Regions from separate parts of the Bacillus sp. LQ01 genome, predicted to be linked through region 1. Evidence: riboswitches for the same ligand, from Rfam matches in the RefSeq annotation. Region 1 holds a riboswitch; each other region holds the start of a gene.
The links. Region 1 has a riboswitch for lysine ahead of lysA (diaminopimelate decarboxylase). Riboswitches for the same ligand answer to the same signal wherever they lie in the genome.
Positions count from the first base shown of each region.

Region 2: linked by a shared signal. The riboswitch ahead of AC22L0_RS05225 (aspartate kinase) and the one ahead of lysA (diaminopimelate decarboxylase) in region 1 are both predicted to bind lysine.
Region 3: linked by a shared signal. The riboswitch ahead of AC22L0_RS11505 (amino acid permease) and the one ahead of lysA (diaminopimelate decarboxylase) in region 1 are both predicted to bind lysine.
Region 4: linked by a shared signal. The riboswitch ahead of AC22L0_RS00660 (amino acid permease) and the one ahead of lysA (diaminopimelate decarboxylase) in region 1 are both predicted to bind lysine.

Region 1 covers NZ_JBYEZL010000001.1:649,151-653,563, forward strand. The annotation lists gene AC22L0_RS03535 (LTA synthase family protein) at 1-1,438, opposite strand, end outside; gene AC22L0_RS03540 (DUF3888 domain-containing protein) at 1,693-2,088, shown strand; lysine riboswitch at 2,178-2,359, shown strand; gene lysA (diaminopimelate decarboxylase) at 2,540-3,856, shown strand; SAM riboswitch class I at 3,973-4,081, shown strand; gene AC22L0_RS03550 (YezD family protein) at 4,154-4,297, shown strand; gene AC22L0_RS03555 (phosphoadenylyl-sulfate reductase) at 4,385-4,413, shown strand, end outside.
Region 2 covers NZ_JBYEZL010000001.1:967,739-972,151, reverse strand. The annotation lists gene AC22L0_RS05240 (YndJ family protein) at 1-495, opposite strand, end outside; gene AC22L0_RS05235 (DUF4166 domain-containing protein) at 501-1,106, opposite strand; gene AC22L0_RS05230 (DoxX-like family protein) at 1,110-2,018, opposite strand; lysine riboswitch at 2,211-2,397, shown strand; gene AC22L0_RS05225 (aspartate kinase) at 2,601-3,830, shown strand; gene AC22L0_RS05220 (VOC family protein) at 4,057-4,413, shown strand, end outside.
Region 3 covers NZ_JBYEZL010000001.1:2,195,447-2,199,859, forward strand. The annotation lists gene AC22L0_RS11490 (VOC family protein) at 1-415, opposite strand, end outside; gene AC22L0_RS11495 (sulfite exporter TauE/SafE family protein) at 621-1,523, shown strand; gene AC22L0_RS11500 (GNAT family N-acetyltransferase) at 1,561-2,010, opposite strand; lysine riboswitch at 2,331-2,523, shown strand; gene AC22L0_RS11505 (amino acid permease) at 2,636-4,102, shown strand; gene AC22L0_RS11510 (iron-sulfur cluster biosynthesis family protein) at 4,216-4,413, shown strand, end outside.
Region 4 covers NZ_JBYEZL010000001.1:106,213-110,625, reverse strand. The annotation lists gene AC22L0_RS00670 (DUF3626 domain-containing protein) at 11-1,096, opposite strand; partial or broken gene AC22L0_RS00665 (glutamate racemase) at 1,207-1,455, opposite strand; lysine riboswitch at 1,555-1,736, shown strand; gene AC22L0_RS00660 (amino acid permease) at 1,885-3,309, shown strand; gene AC22L0_RS00655 (ABC transporter permease) at 3,370-4,413, shown strand, end outside.

The DNA of each region.
Region 1 (4,413 bases):
TAGCTGCGTTATGGTTTTCGGAAATACCGTAATGATCACCATAGATGACAATAACGGAATTATCATACAATCCTTCTTCTTTTAATTGTTTAATAAATAATTTAAGAGCTTCATCTGTGTAACGAACAGTTGGGAAGTAGCGGTTTACAACACCACTTTCCGAGTTGTATTCATCAACATATTGATCTTCCGGATTTAGAAGAAATGGAAAATGATTTGTTAATGTAATAAATTTTGTATAGAACGGTTGCGGTAAAGATTTTAACTTTGGAATAGATTGTTCAAAGAACTCTTTATCTTTTAATCCCCAACCGACAGACATTTGCTCCGTTCCTGCGTAATCATTTAAATTAAAGTAACGATCATATCCAAGCGCAGGATACATTACATCCCGATTCCAAAACGTTTTATCATTTGAATGGAAGACGGCAGAAGAATATCCGTATTTCTTTAATTGTTCTGGTGTCGCTGTGTATTCATTTGTTGCATGAGTAAAGAATACAGAACCACGATCTAGCGGATAAAGTGAGTTTTCAACGATAAATTCAGCATCAGAAGTTTTACCTTGTCCAGTTTGATGATAGAAGTTATCGAAATAGAAACTATCCTTAATAAATTCATTTAAAAATGGTGTAATTTCTTTTCCATTTATTTTTTTATTAATAACAAAGCTTTGTGTAGATTCCATTGAAATTAAAATTACATTTTTACCTTTTGCAGCTCCAAATAAGTTTTTATCAACTTGTTTGTCTTTTGAGTCTGTATAGTTTTTAATTTCAGAAAACCCATCCCCACTTGCAAATACACGCTCAGCTGAGGACTTGGATTGAAGCGTAATATCAAATAGATGATATGTGTATAAACCTAAATTCTTCACGACAGTTTGACGGTCAAATGAGCGTGAGAACATTTGTGGTTTATAAATAACTGATACAACAATTTGTAGTGCTAATAAAGCTGTTACACCGCTAAAGAAAGTTCGCTTCTCTGAGCGGGAAAGTGGTGTTTTGTCGCCAAATGATGGGAATTTACGCGAAATAAACATTAAAATAATTGCATCTGCAAATAAAAGTAATGTTTTGTACGTAAAGAGTTCTTTTATACTTGTCCCTAAATCAGCCATATTGTTTGTTTGGAATAAAACTGGGAAAGTAACGAAATCGTTATAGAACCCATAAAACATTGCGTTTCCAAATAAAATAAATGACAGTATAAAACTGATTCCAATTATAATTCGGTTTCGGTGCTTAGATGCAAGTAAAGCTAAGCCGAAAAATAAAAGTAACGCAGCTAGTGGATTGATAAAAAGCATGAATTCTTCAAAGAAATTATCAATTTTAATATCAAATGCTAGCTTGTACACAATATATGTTTTAATCCATAGTAAAACGACTGCAACGAGTGCAAATCGCAGTTTTGGAAACAGATGTTGTAGCATAATATACTCCTCTCCTAAAAAGCATGACAGTTCTTGAGAGTCAGTTTGCTTAACGACTCATTTTATATATACGAACAGTCCTTTGTTATTATGATTATTATACTATGAGTATCATTATACGAAAATAAAAGAAGGTTGTGGGCTTTTTTATAATAATCGAGTAGAAAAAGAGTGGTGGGAGACAATAAAACAGAATTTCTATGTATGATAATTATTGTACGCAGAAAGAATCGCGTGATAATACGGAGGTTATAATGCGAAAATTATTATATTTTATAGCATGCAGTAGTGTTATACTTTTTACTTCACCGAGTGTGTCGGTAGCCCAATATGATGCACCTCTTATGGAAGATGCACTTTATTCTGTTTTATTTCCAAAAATAAATAAAGCAATTGAAAAACAATATGGAAGTTTGAAACCTTATCAATGTCCTAAAATTATTAGTTTAAAAAAAGTGTATAGCGGTACATATTTATTTCAAGCAAGTATTGAAGTGACAAAGTATGAACGTGTTGCTGGGAAAATTGCTCCACCATTTGAGAAGGTAACGATTACATTTAATAACGAAGAAGGCGAATGGGAAGTGACAAAGATTTCAGTAAAGCGCTTACCAAACGATACAAAACTAAACTGTAAAAAAACAATATAAAAAATTGTTTGACAAATAAAATGGTCCTTTGGTATTGTTAATAGCAACAATTAGATGTTTGAAAATTAAATAGACTTACCTCATCTACTCTCAAAGGTAGAGGCCGCGATAGGAAAGAGTAAGCTATGGGAGATTTAATGGAATCTGTGATCATAGGTTGAAAGGGACTATTGCCGAAATATAAGAATAACCATCTTATTCATATATTGGGACTGCATTGAATAAATGTAGTACTGTCATAAGATTTATTTTATGGAGAGCTATTTGGAGATGTTGATGCGGTTTCTTATTTTGAGGAGATAACAACTCGTTTATTTTTTCAATATATATTTTTCCTAATAAGAAACGCGTGTGAACATTGTTCCGCGCGTTTTTTGTCTATCTAAAAGCGTGCTGCAATGAATAGAAGATTGGGGTTATGAGTTTTAGAGGAAATAAGGGAGGAATTTAAATGTATTTACACGGCACAAGCCGAATTAATGGGCAAGGACACTTAGAAATTGGAGGGTGCGATACGACGCAGCTAGCAAAGCAATACGGAACACCACTTTATGTATACGATGAAGAGTCTATCCGAGGAAAATGCCGAGCATTTCATCGTGCTTTTAAAGAAAGTGGTTTCTCTTATCAAGTAGCATATGCAAGCAAGGCGTTCTTGTGCATGGAGATGTGCCGAGTAGCTCGTGAAGAGAATATGTCATTAGACGTTGTCTCTGGGGGAGAATTATATACTGCGCTCCAAGCAGGATTTCCGGCATCACGTATTCATTTTCATGGAAATAATAAAACAGAAGAAGAAATAGTGATGGCTCTTCAGGCGAATATCGGTTGTTTTGTCGTAGATAATTTCTTTGAATTAGAAGTTTTACACGATTTAGCGATGCAACATGGAAAGTTTGTGAACATATTAATTCGTGTAACGCCTGGAGTAGAGGCGCACACACATGAATATATTACGACAGGCCAAGATGATTCGAAATTTGGATTTGGCGTTTCAAACGGTCAAGCGATGCAGGCAATTAGATTTGCTTTACAAAAATCCAATTATAATGTGCTAGGGATCCATTCACATATTGGATCGCAAATATTTGAAACAGCTGGTTTTGTTCGAGCGATTGAAGTTCTTCGCCAATTTTTAGTAGAAGTGAGAGAGCAAACAAACTATGTAGTAAAAGTGTTAAATGTAGGCGGGGGATTTGGAATACGCTACACAGAGTCAGATACACCATTAACTCTTGAGACATATGTGCGAGCTGTAACAAGTGCAGTGAGAGAACAATTTACTGTATGTGAATATCCATTGCCAGAAATATGGATTGAACCAGGACGTAGCATTGTAGGTGATGCTGGGACAACAATTTATACAGTTGGATCTGTGAAAGATATTCCTGGTATTCGGAAATATGTATCAGTCGATGGTGGAATGACAGATAATTTAAGACCTGCTTTATATAGCGCGCGTTATGAAGCGATGTTAGCGAATCGAGGGAATGATGAGAATGAGGAACTCGTTTCGATTGCCGGGAAATGCTGTGAGAGTGGAGACATGTTGATTTGGGATATTCATTTACCAAAAGTCGCTTCTTCTGATTTACTAGCAGTTTCCTGTACAGGAGCATACGGGTACTCGATGGCGAATAATTACAATCGGATTCGAAGACCAGCCGTTGTCTTTGCAAAAGGCGGAACATCGCAAGTAGTTGTGGAACGCGAAACATATGAAAATATTATTGGGAACGATCGCATACGTATTAAAGAGCTTGTCTAAATAGAAAAAGGGGTTGTTCGGATGGGCAATTCCTTTTTTGTAAAAATAAAATAATTAAAATATATCGGAAAACTAGGATTGAAAAAAATCAGAATTATGATAAAATACAAATACAAAGCTTATCAAGAGAAGCGGAGGGAACTGGCCCGAAGAAGCTCGGCAACCTGCTTATAGAAAGCAAGGTGCTAAATCCAGCAAAATGGAATCCATTTTGAAAGATAAGGTAAAATATATTACCGAACAGTCTTTTCGAAATGGGAAAGATTTTTTTTATGAATAAAAAGGGGGGCTGTTCGCGTGGGTGTACGGGAACATTTTGATGAAGTATCCGAGAAGATTGAAGCGATGCTTGCTGATATGAAATATGGTTCAATTACAATTGTTGTGCAAGATGGAAAAGTAATTCAGTTAGAGAAAAGTGAAAAGGTACGTTTAAAGTGAAAAGCGCTGACTAGAAAAACTAGAGGCGGTTTTAACCTATTTTCATTAGGTTAAAACCGTCTTTTTGCTTTTACAGGGGGAAAAAACATGTTGACGTATGAAACGTGGGAAGAAAA
Region 2 (4,413 bases), 320 kb from region 1:
TAAACCAGCTGATAATGGCAATAGAAACGCCGAATAATGAAAATGTGCAGCTGTGAGTAAAACAATGTCAGAGCTAAAATGCATAATTGAAAGTTTTGCTACTGAAGCAGAAAACCAAAAACCACCTAAAAACAAATAAATAAACGCACTATCTATGGCGATCTCTTCTAACGGCTTCCATCCTCTTTCTAGCAATCTACTTACACCAAATAACGCAACAATTCCTGTATATACAAACCAAACTAGCGCAAATAAATAGTGATTTGTGACGAAAGCTAGCATTGCACAAATTGCTGCGATTGGATATAAAAATGATACGGATTTATAAAATAATAATTGCGATCCATCTCTTTTTCTTTTATCAATAATACAAAATGACATTGGTATAAATAATAAAACAGATAATAATATAATTGCTTCAACAGGATTTATATTCGACCACTCACATATTAGAAAAACAACATAGCAAGCAAGCCCAAATATTATATTTTTCATATCGTCTATTCCCTTTCCACAAATGTTCCCTTATATGAAAAAAGCGAACCAATTAACGGGTTTCGTACTTGTACATGAATTCGAAAACATTGTAGTGTTTCATCATAACTTTCAACAATTTTTGCCTCACCATACAAAAATTTTGGTAACGGCATTTTTCTTCCAAACATATAAAACCATTGTTTCTTTGAAGAAATATGCATTGCCCCTAACTCATCGATATGAAAATGCAGTGTAGAAACGAGTAAATGTGGTTCGCCAAAATAATCTACAATTTCATTTTCATCAAGTTTCATTACCGCATTAAAATATCTTTTCTTATTATGAAAATAAAAAGTACGATTCCACCGCACAAGTTCATGTCCATGTTCATCACGCTCAGCGGTATTATGTATTGTAAATGGCACTCCCTTACCTCTCTCAGAGAAAAATATTCGAAACTTCGATGCAATTTTTAATATGAATTTTACGAAAAAAGAACCACCGTAAATTTCATCCATCTTTCCTTCTCCAGTAAAGCTATTTTCTTCTGTAATCTCATAACGTTTCTGTAATTTCGGATGAAGTTTTTTATAAGAATCCCCTAATAGTCTTTCGTAAATATTAGCCATACATTATCCCTTTCTCGTCCTCTTGCAATTTTTTGCACTTGGCAAATCGAAGCTATTTATATAACCGACAATTGATAACCCCATTAAAAGAACATTTAATGTAATCGGATTAAACGGTCCTGTAAAGCTTGCGATATTCGTAAATCCTGCCGCTAACGTTAAAACTAGTAATACAATAATATGCAGTATAAATAATTTTCGTTTTGTTAGTGGCAACAGCCATACGACACCGAAAATTATTTCTAACCCCCCAATTATTTTAAGTATACATACACTACTTTCATTTGAACCGATTAATAAAGAAAGCATCTTTACTTCTTCTGAATGAGTAAACAGTAGTTTTGGCACTATCCCTTGATATATCCATACAAAAGCAAATAAAGAACATACGAGCCAATACGTCATTGTTCTTCTAATTAGTAACCTAGGATGAAGCCCCTTTTCTAACCATAATTTTAAGGCATCAAAACTCCAAGCAGTCGCCCAACCTAATAACGGACGAAAAATATAGGAATCTATCACATTTCCTATACGACCAAATCTTGTATCATAATCATATTGTGTCTCAAAATGGATGTATTCTTTATTGGGCGTATACTTCCAATAACCACGTCCTATTTGAATAAGAGATAATGTATTATCCGTCCAAAATTTTAAAGAAGAAATTCTTTCACCAGTTTCTTTTCTTATTTCACCTATTGATTCCCCTTCTCCAACTATTTCAAGCCCAAATCCAATCTTTGTTTTATACAAAAATTTCTGTGGTTCTCCTTCTTTTTTCTCTAAATACGAAATTTCAGTAAAGCGAGCATCCCACTCTGTATGTATATCTGGTTCTTGCGTATATTCCCATAATTTTTCCATCGTCGTGTTCATTTTTGTCGCAACATAAATAGGCTGTTTCCTTTTCATTCTCCCCACCTCCTATGCACTATAAGTTTAATGTACATGCAATGAATTTATTTTGCTACATTTTTCACAAACTTCCTCAAAAAAAGAAAGAATTTTTAAAATATATATAAAACACTTGATTCCACGAAAAATTTAAATTATTATAAAACAAATGTTACCAACAACTTCATAAATCAAACACTCTCGCCTAAAACGTGAGATAGAGGTTGCGATACTTATGAGTATTCTAATGGAGACACAGAGATGTCTATGAACTTAGATGAAAGGAAGTATTGCCGAAATTGATAAATTTCTCTGCATTTATCAATTGGGGCTGTTTTCGAATAGAAACAGAACTGTCATATGTACAGACGTGTACGTATGAAGAGCTATCTACAAAAAAGAGATATCATTTTTTTATGATATTCCTTTTTTGGCGGTTTTTTTATTAGCTCCGTTTTCTGTTTCCCTTTTCCTGTAACAGCACCATCCTCACTTATTTGAGATGGTGTTTTTTGTTTGTCTTTCTGGTAACTACAGGAGTATTGGGATTTATATATTTCCTAATCTATTCTTAAAAATAGACGAAAGAAGGAATTTGTAATGGAAACAATTGTTCAAAAATTTGGTGGCACTTCTGTCGGAAGCGTCGAACGCATTCAACATGTAGCAAATTTAATTATTGAAGAATATGAACGAGGTCATAGCATTGTCTCTGTCGTTTCAGCAATGGGAAAAAGCACAGATGAACTTGTCGCACTCGCTAACGCTATCACAGAAAATCCAAGTAAACGTGAAATGGATATGCTTCTATCTACAGGAGAACAAGTAACTATTTCATTATTAACAATGGCACTGCAAGCAAAAGGCTATCATGCAATTTCATTAACAGGGTGGCAAGCAGGTATTACGACAGAATCTGTACATAGTAGTGCACGGATTACTGACATTCATACAGATCGTATTCAATCTTATCTTGCTGAAGGTACGATTGTTATCGTAGCTGGTTTCCAAGGTATAAGTGTAGAAAATGAAATTACAACGCTTGGCCGTGGTGGCTCTGATACAACTGCTGTCGCACTAGCCGCTGCACTTAAAGCAAAAAAATGTGATATTTATACGGATGTGACAGGTGTATATACGACGGACCCACGAGTTGTAAAAGATGCTTACAAATTAGACGAAATTTCTTATGACGAAATGTTAGAGCTTGCTAATCTCGGTGCCGGCGTATTACACCCGCGCGCTGTTGAGTTTGCTAAAAATCATAATGTAGTTTTAGAAGTTCGCTCAAGTATGGAACAAGAAAACGGAACAATTGTAAAAGGAGAATGTAACATGGAACAACAATCAATCGTTAAAGGTATTGCATTTGAGGATAACATTACACGTGTCACAATTAAAGGATTAGAACAAGGCTCGCTTTCAACAGTTTTCTCTACATTAGCAGCAGCACACATTAATGTAGATATCATCATTCAAAGTATTACAAATGAAGGAACTGTACACCTCTCCTTCTCCATTCATTCGAATGATTTAAGAGAAACTTTAGAAGTTTTGGAACAAAATCAAGAAACTCTTCACTATGAATCTGTAGAACATGAAAATCACTTAGCAAAAGTATCAATCGTAGGATCTGGCATGGTATCTAACCCAGGTGTCGCTGCAAATATGTTCACTACTTTAAAAGAAGAAGATATTCATATTAAAATGGTAAGTACATCAGAAATTAAAGTGTCTGTCGTTATTGACCGCCTTCATTTAGTAACAGGCGTTGAGGCGCTGCATCAATCATTTATGGCGAAAATTGAGCCTTTCGTGCAAATGAGCTAATCTGATATATTTAGTAATACTAAAAAAATCAGATTAATGTATTACCTTCCTATTAAATAAAAAGCTGTTCGTTAACACGATGCTATATGACATATTAAAAAACACCTTGTCACATTTTCCTATACTGTGACAAGGTGTTTTTAACTGAAAGGAATTTGTAACTACTTAGTAGTATAATTATGAGGATAATTAAATAATAGACTTTTATACATAAGGAGATAAGACTATGGCAAAAAACAAATTACTACGAATGGACAATGTCAGCATCGTTGTAGAATCCCTTGATAACGCAATCTCTTTCTTTGAGGAGATTGGCTTGAATCTCGAAGGTCGAGCCAATGTCGAAGGTGAATGGGCTGGTCGCGTAACTGGACTCGGTTCTCAGTGCGTAGAGATCGCTATGATGGCCACTCCAGATGGCCACAGCCGAATTGAACTTTCGCGATTTCTCACCCCACCTACTATATCAGATCACCGAAATGCTCCTGTAAACGCCCTCGGTTATCTACGCGTCATGTTCACCGTTGAAGACATTGACGAAATGGTATCGAGACTCACTAAGCATGGTGCAGAGCTCGTTGGT
Region 3 (4,413 bases), 1.5 Mb from region 1:
TCGGTCCGTTCTCTTCTTGCTTAACGAATAACATTTTCCATTCTAAAAGTCGGCCATCTTTTCTCATGCGTTTCCCTTCAAATGGCCCTATCGTATGTAAGCCGTACTTATTAAAGTTAACTGCTAGCTCCTCAATTGCATCTGTTCGGATTGCGATTTGTAGCATTCCTTCTCCATTTTGTAGTTTCACCACTGTTTCTTGTACTAATGGATTTTCTGCTTCTTTCGCTTTTTCTTCATGTTGAACTGCTAAAAATTCTATGTATGATAAGTCAAAATAACTTAAACTATTCCAAGTACCCCAATTCGTATGCTCTCCGCCTAATACAGTATGAAATCCAAGTTCCTGCATTTGTTTTGCCGCTTCCTCCGGTGTACCATGAACTGTGTGAACGAGATGATCAAATCGTAACATGTCTTTCTCCCCTTTCTCTCCATCCTTTTATTGTATATTTTATTTTTCTTTCATTCAATTCAAAAACTTTAAAACCTAGTTGATTTATACGATTAATATGTATTATAATGAAACAAATTTAATTATTGCTGATTGGAAAAACCAAAGGCACTTTTCTCATACGGGAAAAGTGTCTTTTTCATTTATTATTACAGGGGGATTATTTATGCAGAAATTAATTGTCTTTGCTATTATTGGATTTTTCGCTCAATTGATCGATGGGGCACTCGGAATGGCGTATGGGGTAACGTCTACTTCACTATTATTAATGTTTGGTATTGCACCGGCTGTAGCTTCCGCATCGGTTCATTTAGCTGAAGTCGTTACAACTGCAGCTTCTGGCGCATCTCATATCAAATTTGGAAACGTTGATAAATATACAGTTTCCAGGCTTACATTACCTGGGGCAATCGGCGCATTTATTGGAGCATGTTTTTTAAGTAATTTGCCTGGAGATGTAATCAAACCGTACATTTCCGTATTTTTATTTACTTTAGGAGTTTATATTTTATTACGATTCATCATTCAAAAACAAATTGTCACTTCAAATAAGCGTATGTCTGCCAAACAACTTGTGCCGCTTGGTTTATTCGCTGGATTCGTTGATTCAACTGGTGGCGGTGGTTGGGGGCCGATTACGACACCCGTTCTTCTAGCAAGAGGAAATGAAGCTAGAAAAGTTATTGGATCTGTAGATACGAGTGAATTTCCTGTTTCACTCGCTGCAACAATTGGCTTCTTCATCTCACTTGGCTGGGAACAAGTAAGCTGGGTTTGGGTATTTGCCTTAATGCTCGGCGGTATTGTCGCAGCTCCAATTGCTGCATGGTTAGTCCGCATCGTTCCGCCCCATTTACTTGGCGTATTAGTTGGTGGTCTTATTATCTTCACAAATATTCGTACACTGCTTACTACATTTAAAGTGGATCCAACTATTATTTCACTTTCTTACGTTGCAGTTGGTCTTGTCGTTATTATTTCTATTTTCATTGCTGTTCGAAATCATTCCAATCGTCCTAACGCATCAACGGCTGAGTATCCAAATGATCAGAAGCAAATGCTACCATAACTATAAAAAAATACCGCTCAATTTAGAGCGGTATTTTTTATTTTTCTATTTTCCAATTAATCATCGTTTCTGTAGCATTTACTCTCTTCATATGTAACTTTTCTAAAACACGCATCGAACTATAGTTATCTAGGAGTGTCTCTGCAATTATTGTTTCTACCTCTCCTGTTTTGAAAGCCCAATCGATTAGTTCTTTTACAGCTTCTGTTGCATAGCCCTGATTCCAATATTTCTCAATAAATCCATAGCCAATTTCTACTGTTTGATCCTCGTTTGGTTTCCCTTTAAATCCAATATCACCTAAAACGCTATCATCTTCTTTCCGAAAAACATACCACGCCCCCCATGGTAATAAAGCCTCATCTTGTTTCACATTCTCTACATGCCCTACAATATGCGGACCGCTATTATATCCTTGCTCGTTAGCGACTTGAATCCTCTCTTCTGTACACGGCACTATATAGAGCCTTTTTGTTTCTAATTTCATTTTGATTTCCCCTTTTTGCTTAAACGTTACTCTAATTATAACAAATAATATGACTTTATTATGAATGTCGAATTATATTTTTCTGAATTTTCTTTTTATTTAGAGGGTTTTTCAATATTTTTTGCGAAACATTTGTATAACAATTTTTTCTTTGCTTATTGCTACATAATAGTAGGTTCGGGTGGAGTTTTGCGAGCGTTTCCTATACAATAACCGATATTTTTTGACTTTTCCTAACAAAATATCTTGCAATATATTCAGAAAGTCATTACAATTGCCATATATTAAAAATCTTAGCAATATATAAATCCTCATCAATCCGATGAGGTAGAGGTTGCGACTTTTAATAGTAAAACGGACGAGACACAGAGAATGTCACCGACTCCGTTTGAAAGGAAAAGTTGCCGAAGTTTATATTTCTTCTCTGGAAATATGAGCTGGGGCTGTCTCCGAAAGGAACAGAACTGTCACGTTTACAAAATTACCGTGTAAACGTGGGGTGCTATCTTAACGGAAGGGTATGATGGGGTGGTTATTTGTGAAACGTTCCGCCAAATTCCTTTGGCGGTTTTTTGTATTTTTCTCCCCCGCTCCTTCCTAACCTACAAGAAAAGGAGTGTTGAACATGAATAGCGCAACAAATCAATCTACCTCTAAAACGCAAACTACACAAGGACAAGGTGAATTAAAACGCGGATTAAAATCGCGTCACCTTACGATGATTTCTCTCGGCGGTACAATTGGTACCGGACTATTTCTTGCCAGCGGTGGTGTCATCCATTCAGCTGGTCCTGGCGGCGCATTAATTGCATACGCCGCAATTGGAATTATGGTTTACTTCTTAATGACAAGCTTAGCTGAACTCGCAGCTTACATGCCTGTTACTGGATCTTTTAGTACGTATGCAACAAAATTTGTTGATCCATCACTTGGCTTTGCACTTGGATGGAACTATTGGTATAACTGGGCGATTACGATCGCTGCTGAACTTGCAGCCGTAACATTAATTATGAAATTTTGGTTCCCAGATACCCCTTCTCTTATTTGGAGCGGATTATGTTTAGCTATTATTTTCCTTTTAAACTATTTATCTGTTAAAGGGTTTGGTGAATCTGAATATTGGTTCGCACTTATTAAAGTAGTTACAATTATTATCTTTTTAATTGTCGGCTTTATGATGATTTTCGGAATTATGGGGGGCGAAACTGTTGGATTCAAAAACTTCACTGTTGCAGATGCACCATTTAACGGCGGTATCATGGCAATTATCGGTGTATTTATGGCAGCTGGTTTCTCCTTCCAAGGAACTGAATTATTAGGAGTAGCTGCTGGTGAAACATCTGATCCAGAACGTAATATCCCAAAAGCAATTCGTTCAATCTTTTGGCGTATTCTTTTATTCTATATCCTTGCGATTCTCGTTATCGGTTTATTAATTCCTTATACAACTGAAAGTCTTGCTGCAAGTGATGTAACAGTAAGTCCATTTACACTTATTTTTGAAAAAGCGGGCGTTGCCTTTGCTGCCTCTGTTATGAACGCTGTTATTTTAACGGCAGTACTATCTGCTGGTAACTCTGGTATGTACGCATCAACTCGTATGCTTTGGGATTTAGCTCGCCAAGGAAAAGCACCAAAATTCTTAGGCAAATTAGATAGCCGCGGTGTACCTGTAAACGCATTAATCGTAACGTCAATTGTCGGTAGTATCGCTTTCATTGCTTCTTTATTCGGTGACGGTGTTGTATACATTTGGTTATTAAACGCATCTGGAATGTCTGGCTTTATCGCATGGGTTGGAATAGCAATTAGTCATTACCGTTTCCGTAAAGCATATACCGTACAAGGCAAAGATTTAAAAGACTTACCATATAGAGCAAAATGGTTCCCATTCGGTCCAATCTTCGCATTTACACTTTGTATCATCGTAATTTTAGGACAAAACTACGGCGCATTTATAGGTGAATCAATCGATTGGAACGGCGTACTCGTTTCTTACATCGGTTTACCACTCTTCTTAGTACTATGGTTAGGATATAAATTTACGAAAAAAACAAAAGTGATTCCACTTGATAAATGTGAACTAAAATAAAGTGAAACGAGCAAACAAATTTGTTTGCTCGTTTTTTATTGCAAACCTCTTTGCTTCCCTATTACTCCTGTTTTTGCCATAATAGAAGAAATATAATTAAAGGTTGGGATACAATGAACATTCGCATTACTGATGAAGCAAAAGCAGCTATACATAGATTAGAACGTAAAGACAAAAAGATCATTCGCATTAGAGGGACAATGACAAACTCTTGTAGTATTTTCGTTGATGTCGATTTAATTTGGGATACATATAACGCAGATGATGTTGTATATGAAGATGCAGATCTTATCGTACAAATGGATTCATTC
Region 4 (4,413 bases), 540 kb from region 1:
GTATTTCGTTCTACTTCCGATTTGGTTTTCCAAATCGAACTAAAACATGCCATAATAATTTTAATTCCTGAAGCACTTCTTCATAAGTTCCACGATCACTCCAAGATAATGGATTGCGCTTCAAATCCACTACAGCAGAGCCAATTATATTTGCATCGATGCAATGATTCCGTGCAATGCGTCTTGCTAAAGATGGCATTTTTGAACCTCTAAAATCCATTGGAACTTCGTCTACCATAAGTACAAAACCGATGTGCCAATACAAATCAATCGCATACTTCAGGCAAATTTCTTCTAAAACTTTTCCTACATCCGTACCCTTAAATGAAAGATCTGCAACAAGCGCCTCCACGTCTTCTTTAAGAGAAATCTCTCCATGAATCTGCGCTTCAATATAATGATTAAGATTACGGGCTGGCTCTTTGCTTACTAAATCTATAAACGGCCTTTTCAGGTTAGCTAGTAAATGATTAATTAATATTGTTGGCGTCAAATTTCCTTCACCAATTGCAAATTCTCTTACAAATGTCTCTTCCAAAAGAGCAGCTAAAATCATATCAAACTCCTCATAAGTCCCCTTTTCTTTCGGATCTTGATGCGAATCTAAATACGTATATGTAGAGCGCGAAGAAACTTTTGGAGATAAGAGAAAATAACAGGATCCAAAACGCGGAGCCGGCCCATCTGGATGTAACATTAAATTTAGCGCTCCATATTTTGGCCGTTGATCATTCGTTACGCCTTCTAATTGATATGCCCCTCCAAATATTCTCTTTTCCCAAAGGTCACGTTCACCACCAGGATAAGCAGATACGCTTCCATTAGATAGCAATGTTTCAAACTGACTTTTATATACTCCTTGCTCAAACAGTGCTTCAGCAACTCTTTTCATATTCGAATCTAGTCTGTCTGGATGAAAGTGTAAAGCAATCCTTGCATGAGATTTTAAATTAGCGACAGCTTCTTCAAATATTTCATCTGTAATATTAGACATTTTAAGTATATGATTAATCGTTGCTTTAGCCCCACGTTTTTCGTTCTCTGCATATTTTGAAATATACTCTAAAGCAAATAATTGAGATCTTAATAATTCCATAATCCAATCTCCCCTTTAATTGAACTGCCCTTAAACACTTCAATTAAAAGCTTATTCTTTCCTTCTTATGAAACGAACCTCATTTATTTAAAAAAGTAATTTACTAAATCTTAATTATGTATACACGCATTTTTCATAGGCAAATGTACACATTCTACAGAAATTTGATACCCTAGCCATCGCTCAGCAATATGTTCAAATGATAAAACAGATCCCGTTGTAAAAAAGCGATGCTTCAAATTCAGATTGTCAGACAAAATTCCTTTGTGCTGTAAAATGGTACTTAACTCTATCGCTGTTTCTTCTGCAGAACTAATAATCGTTACAGCCTCTCCTAACTCACTTTTAATCACAAACTCTTCTCTATAATCTGATTATTACTATATCCATTGACGTATAAAAATTCATTTGTTACTCTTAAATACGTTAATTTAATATTTAAATCCTCATTCGTATCTCGGTGAGGTAGAGGTTGCAGTCATTAAGAGTATCATTTCAGGAGATGTAGTGGCATTGATGAAGGAATGAGAAAGGAATGGTTGCCGAAGTAAGTCGTGTCCACCATGCACGCTTGCTGGGTCTGCATTTAATAAGTGCAGAACTGTCACAAACGTTTCGTTTGTGGAGAGCTATCGAGAGGTATGTCGTGGGTTTCTTATAAGATAGAAAGCATGTAGCGGCAGATTACGTGCTTTTTTTGTTTTGTTTGGGACTTCTCTTCCTGACTCAGGAAGACATACATATCTCCTCGCTTGACTTGGTTATACTAACTTTGGAGGTATTTTTCTATGCAACAAAAAAAATGGGGCTTTTGGGTACTAACAGCTTTCGTTGTCGGTAACATGGTTGGCGCTGGTATTTTCATGGTACCAAGTACGTTGGCACAAACAGCAAGCCCACTCGGTGTCACTTTAGCTTGGTTAACTACAGGGTTTGGTGTTTTAATGCTAGCTCTTGTTTTCGGTAATTTAGCAATTCGTCGTCCTGATTTAACGACAGGGCCACAAAGTCATGCATATGCTTTATTCTCAACACCAAAAAAGAAAAAAATGGCTGGCTTCAGTATGGTATGGGGATATTGGGTTGCAAACTGGGCAAGTAACGTTGCCATCATTACATCATTTGCGGGATATTTATCACTCTTCTTCCCAATTATGAAAGATACGCGACTACTATTTTCAATCGGCTCGTTTAACGTAGAAGTCGGAAAACTAATTACATTTACGATTTGTTCCATCTTACTTTGGGGAACTCATATTATATTAACAAACGGTGTAAGCGGAGCTGGAAAACTAAACTTCTTAGCAACAACAACGAAAGTAACTGGATTCCTTTTATTCATCGTCGTTACGTTATTTGCATTCGAAGCTTCTAAGTTTGGACAATGGTACACACCGATGATTGATAAATCAGGTGCATCACATGGTCTTCTTTCACAAGTAAATTTAGCTGCTCTTACAACGCTTTGGGCGTTTATCGGAATTGAATCAGCCGTTCTTTTATCAAACCGTGCTGTTTCTCCAAAAACGGTAAAACGTGCAACAGTTGCGGGATTACTTATTACAGTTGCGATTTACTTAGGAATTACAATTTTAACAATGGGTGTACTTCACGTTGATAAATTACAAGCTTCTGAACGTCCATTAGCAGATGCACTAAATGCTGCAATGGGTCACGGCGGCGGGAAACTGATGGCATTACTTGCTCTTACTTCCCTGTTCGGTTCTATCTTAGGCTGGATTTTATTAAGCTCAGAAGTACCTTATCAAGCAGCAAAAGAAGGTTTCTTCCCTTCCTTCTTCACGAAAACAAATAAAAAAGGAAGTCCAATTTACTCATTACGATTAACAAACATTATGTCGCAAGTATTCCTATTCTCAACATTATCAGGAACCATTGCGGAAGCTTATACATTCGTTATTACCGTATCAACACTGGCCTACCTCATTCCATATCTCGTTTCACCAATCTTCCAGTTAAAACTAGTCGCAACTGGTGAAACATATAAAAATGAAATGCGGGCAAGAATTACAGATGGCATAGTCGCAGTTATCGCACTTTGCTACGCACTATGGGTTATTAAAACTGGCGCATCCGATATAAAAACGTTCCTTCTCGGAATTGGTTTATTCGTAATTGGATTTGCTTTCTATCCATTAATGAATCGTGATCAGAAAAAAAATAACGAAAAGAAAAACGGGCAAGTTGCATAACGCAATTTGCTCGTTTTTTCTTTTGTAAAACATATATAATAGAACAAAGAGGTGAAAAACATGTCAATCGAATCGCTATGGAGCAGTCGCTTCCAACAACATATTCAAAATATCATTACATACTTTGCACGTATGATTAACGGTTTACTATATAGCTTTATCTTTATTTCATGCGTTGGCGCATATTATTATGCTCAGTTTCTAAAAGCATCTCCTTCTAAAGGAATATCTTTAATAATTATAACGATTGTACTTACATTCCTTATAACGAGATGCCCTATCCGTACATTTATTCAAAAACCTGATGCTGTCTATTTACTAGCACTAGAAGAGAAATTAACATCTTATTTCAAAAAATCTCTTCTATACAATTACATCATTCAGCTTTTCCCATTGTTATTTACGTTCCTTATTCTCGTTCCACTTGCTATGCAATCATTACAATTAACTGTACCTTTTTTATGTACAATCTTTATCGTGTTAATGATTACGAAAGCCTGGAACATGTACATACATTGGATGTGGCGTGATAGTCACGAAAAAAATATATGGCTGATCATTCGTATTACTTGTAACGCCCTAATCATTTACATGCTGTTTTATTCCGCAAATGTTCTCATATTGGGCGGACTACTCTTACTACTTGCTTTCCTACTTCTATATACGAAAAAACAGCCTACAAAACGAATACCGTGGGATTACATAATTGAGCAAGAAGAAAAAATGAACGTTCGTTTTTATCAATTTGCTAGCATTTTCACAGATGTTCCGCAACTGAATAAACAAGTAAATAAAAGAAAATGGCTTACAAATTGGATTGAACCTTTATTACATAAAAAACGAGCAACTTTCTTCTACTTACATACACTAGCATTTTTACGTGGAAATGATTATTTCGGTATATATATTCGCTTAGGATTGATCGGTGCTTTCGCCTTATATTTCATACCAAATATATACGTAAAAGGCGCTATCGCTTACATCGTTTTATATATGATCTCTATGCAGCTTCGTTCACTATGGAAATATTTTTCGGGAAATATTATTGTAGCATTATATCCAACCCATACTGAAGAAAGGATGAAGCAATTTCTTAGCTTAATC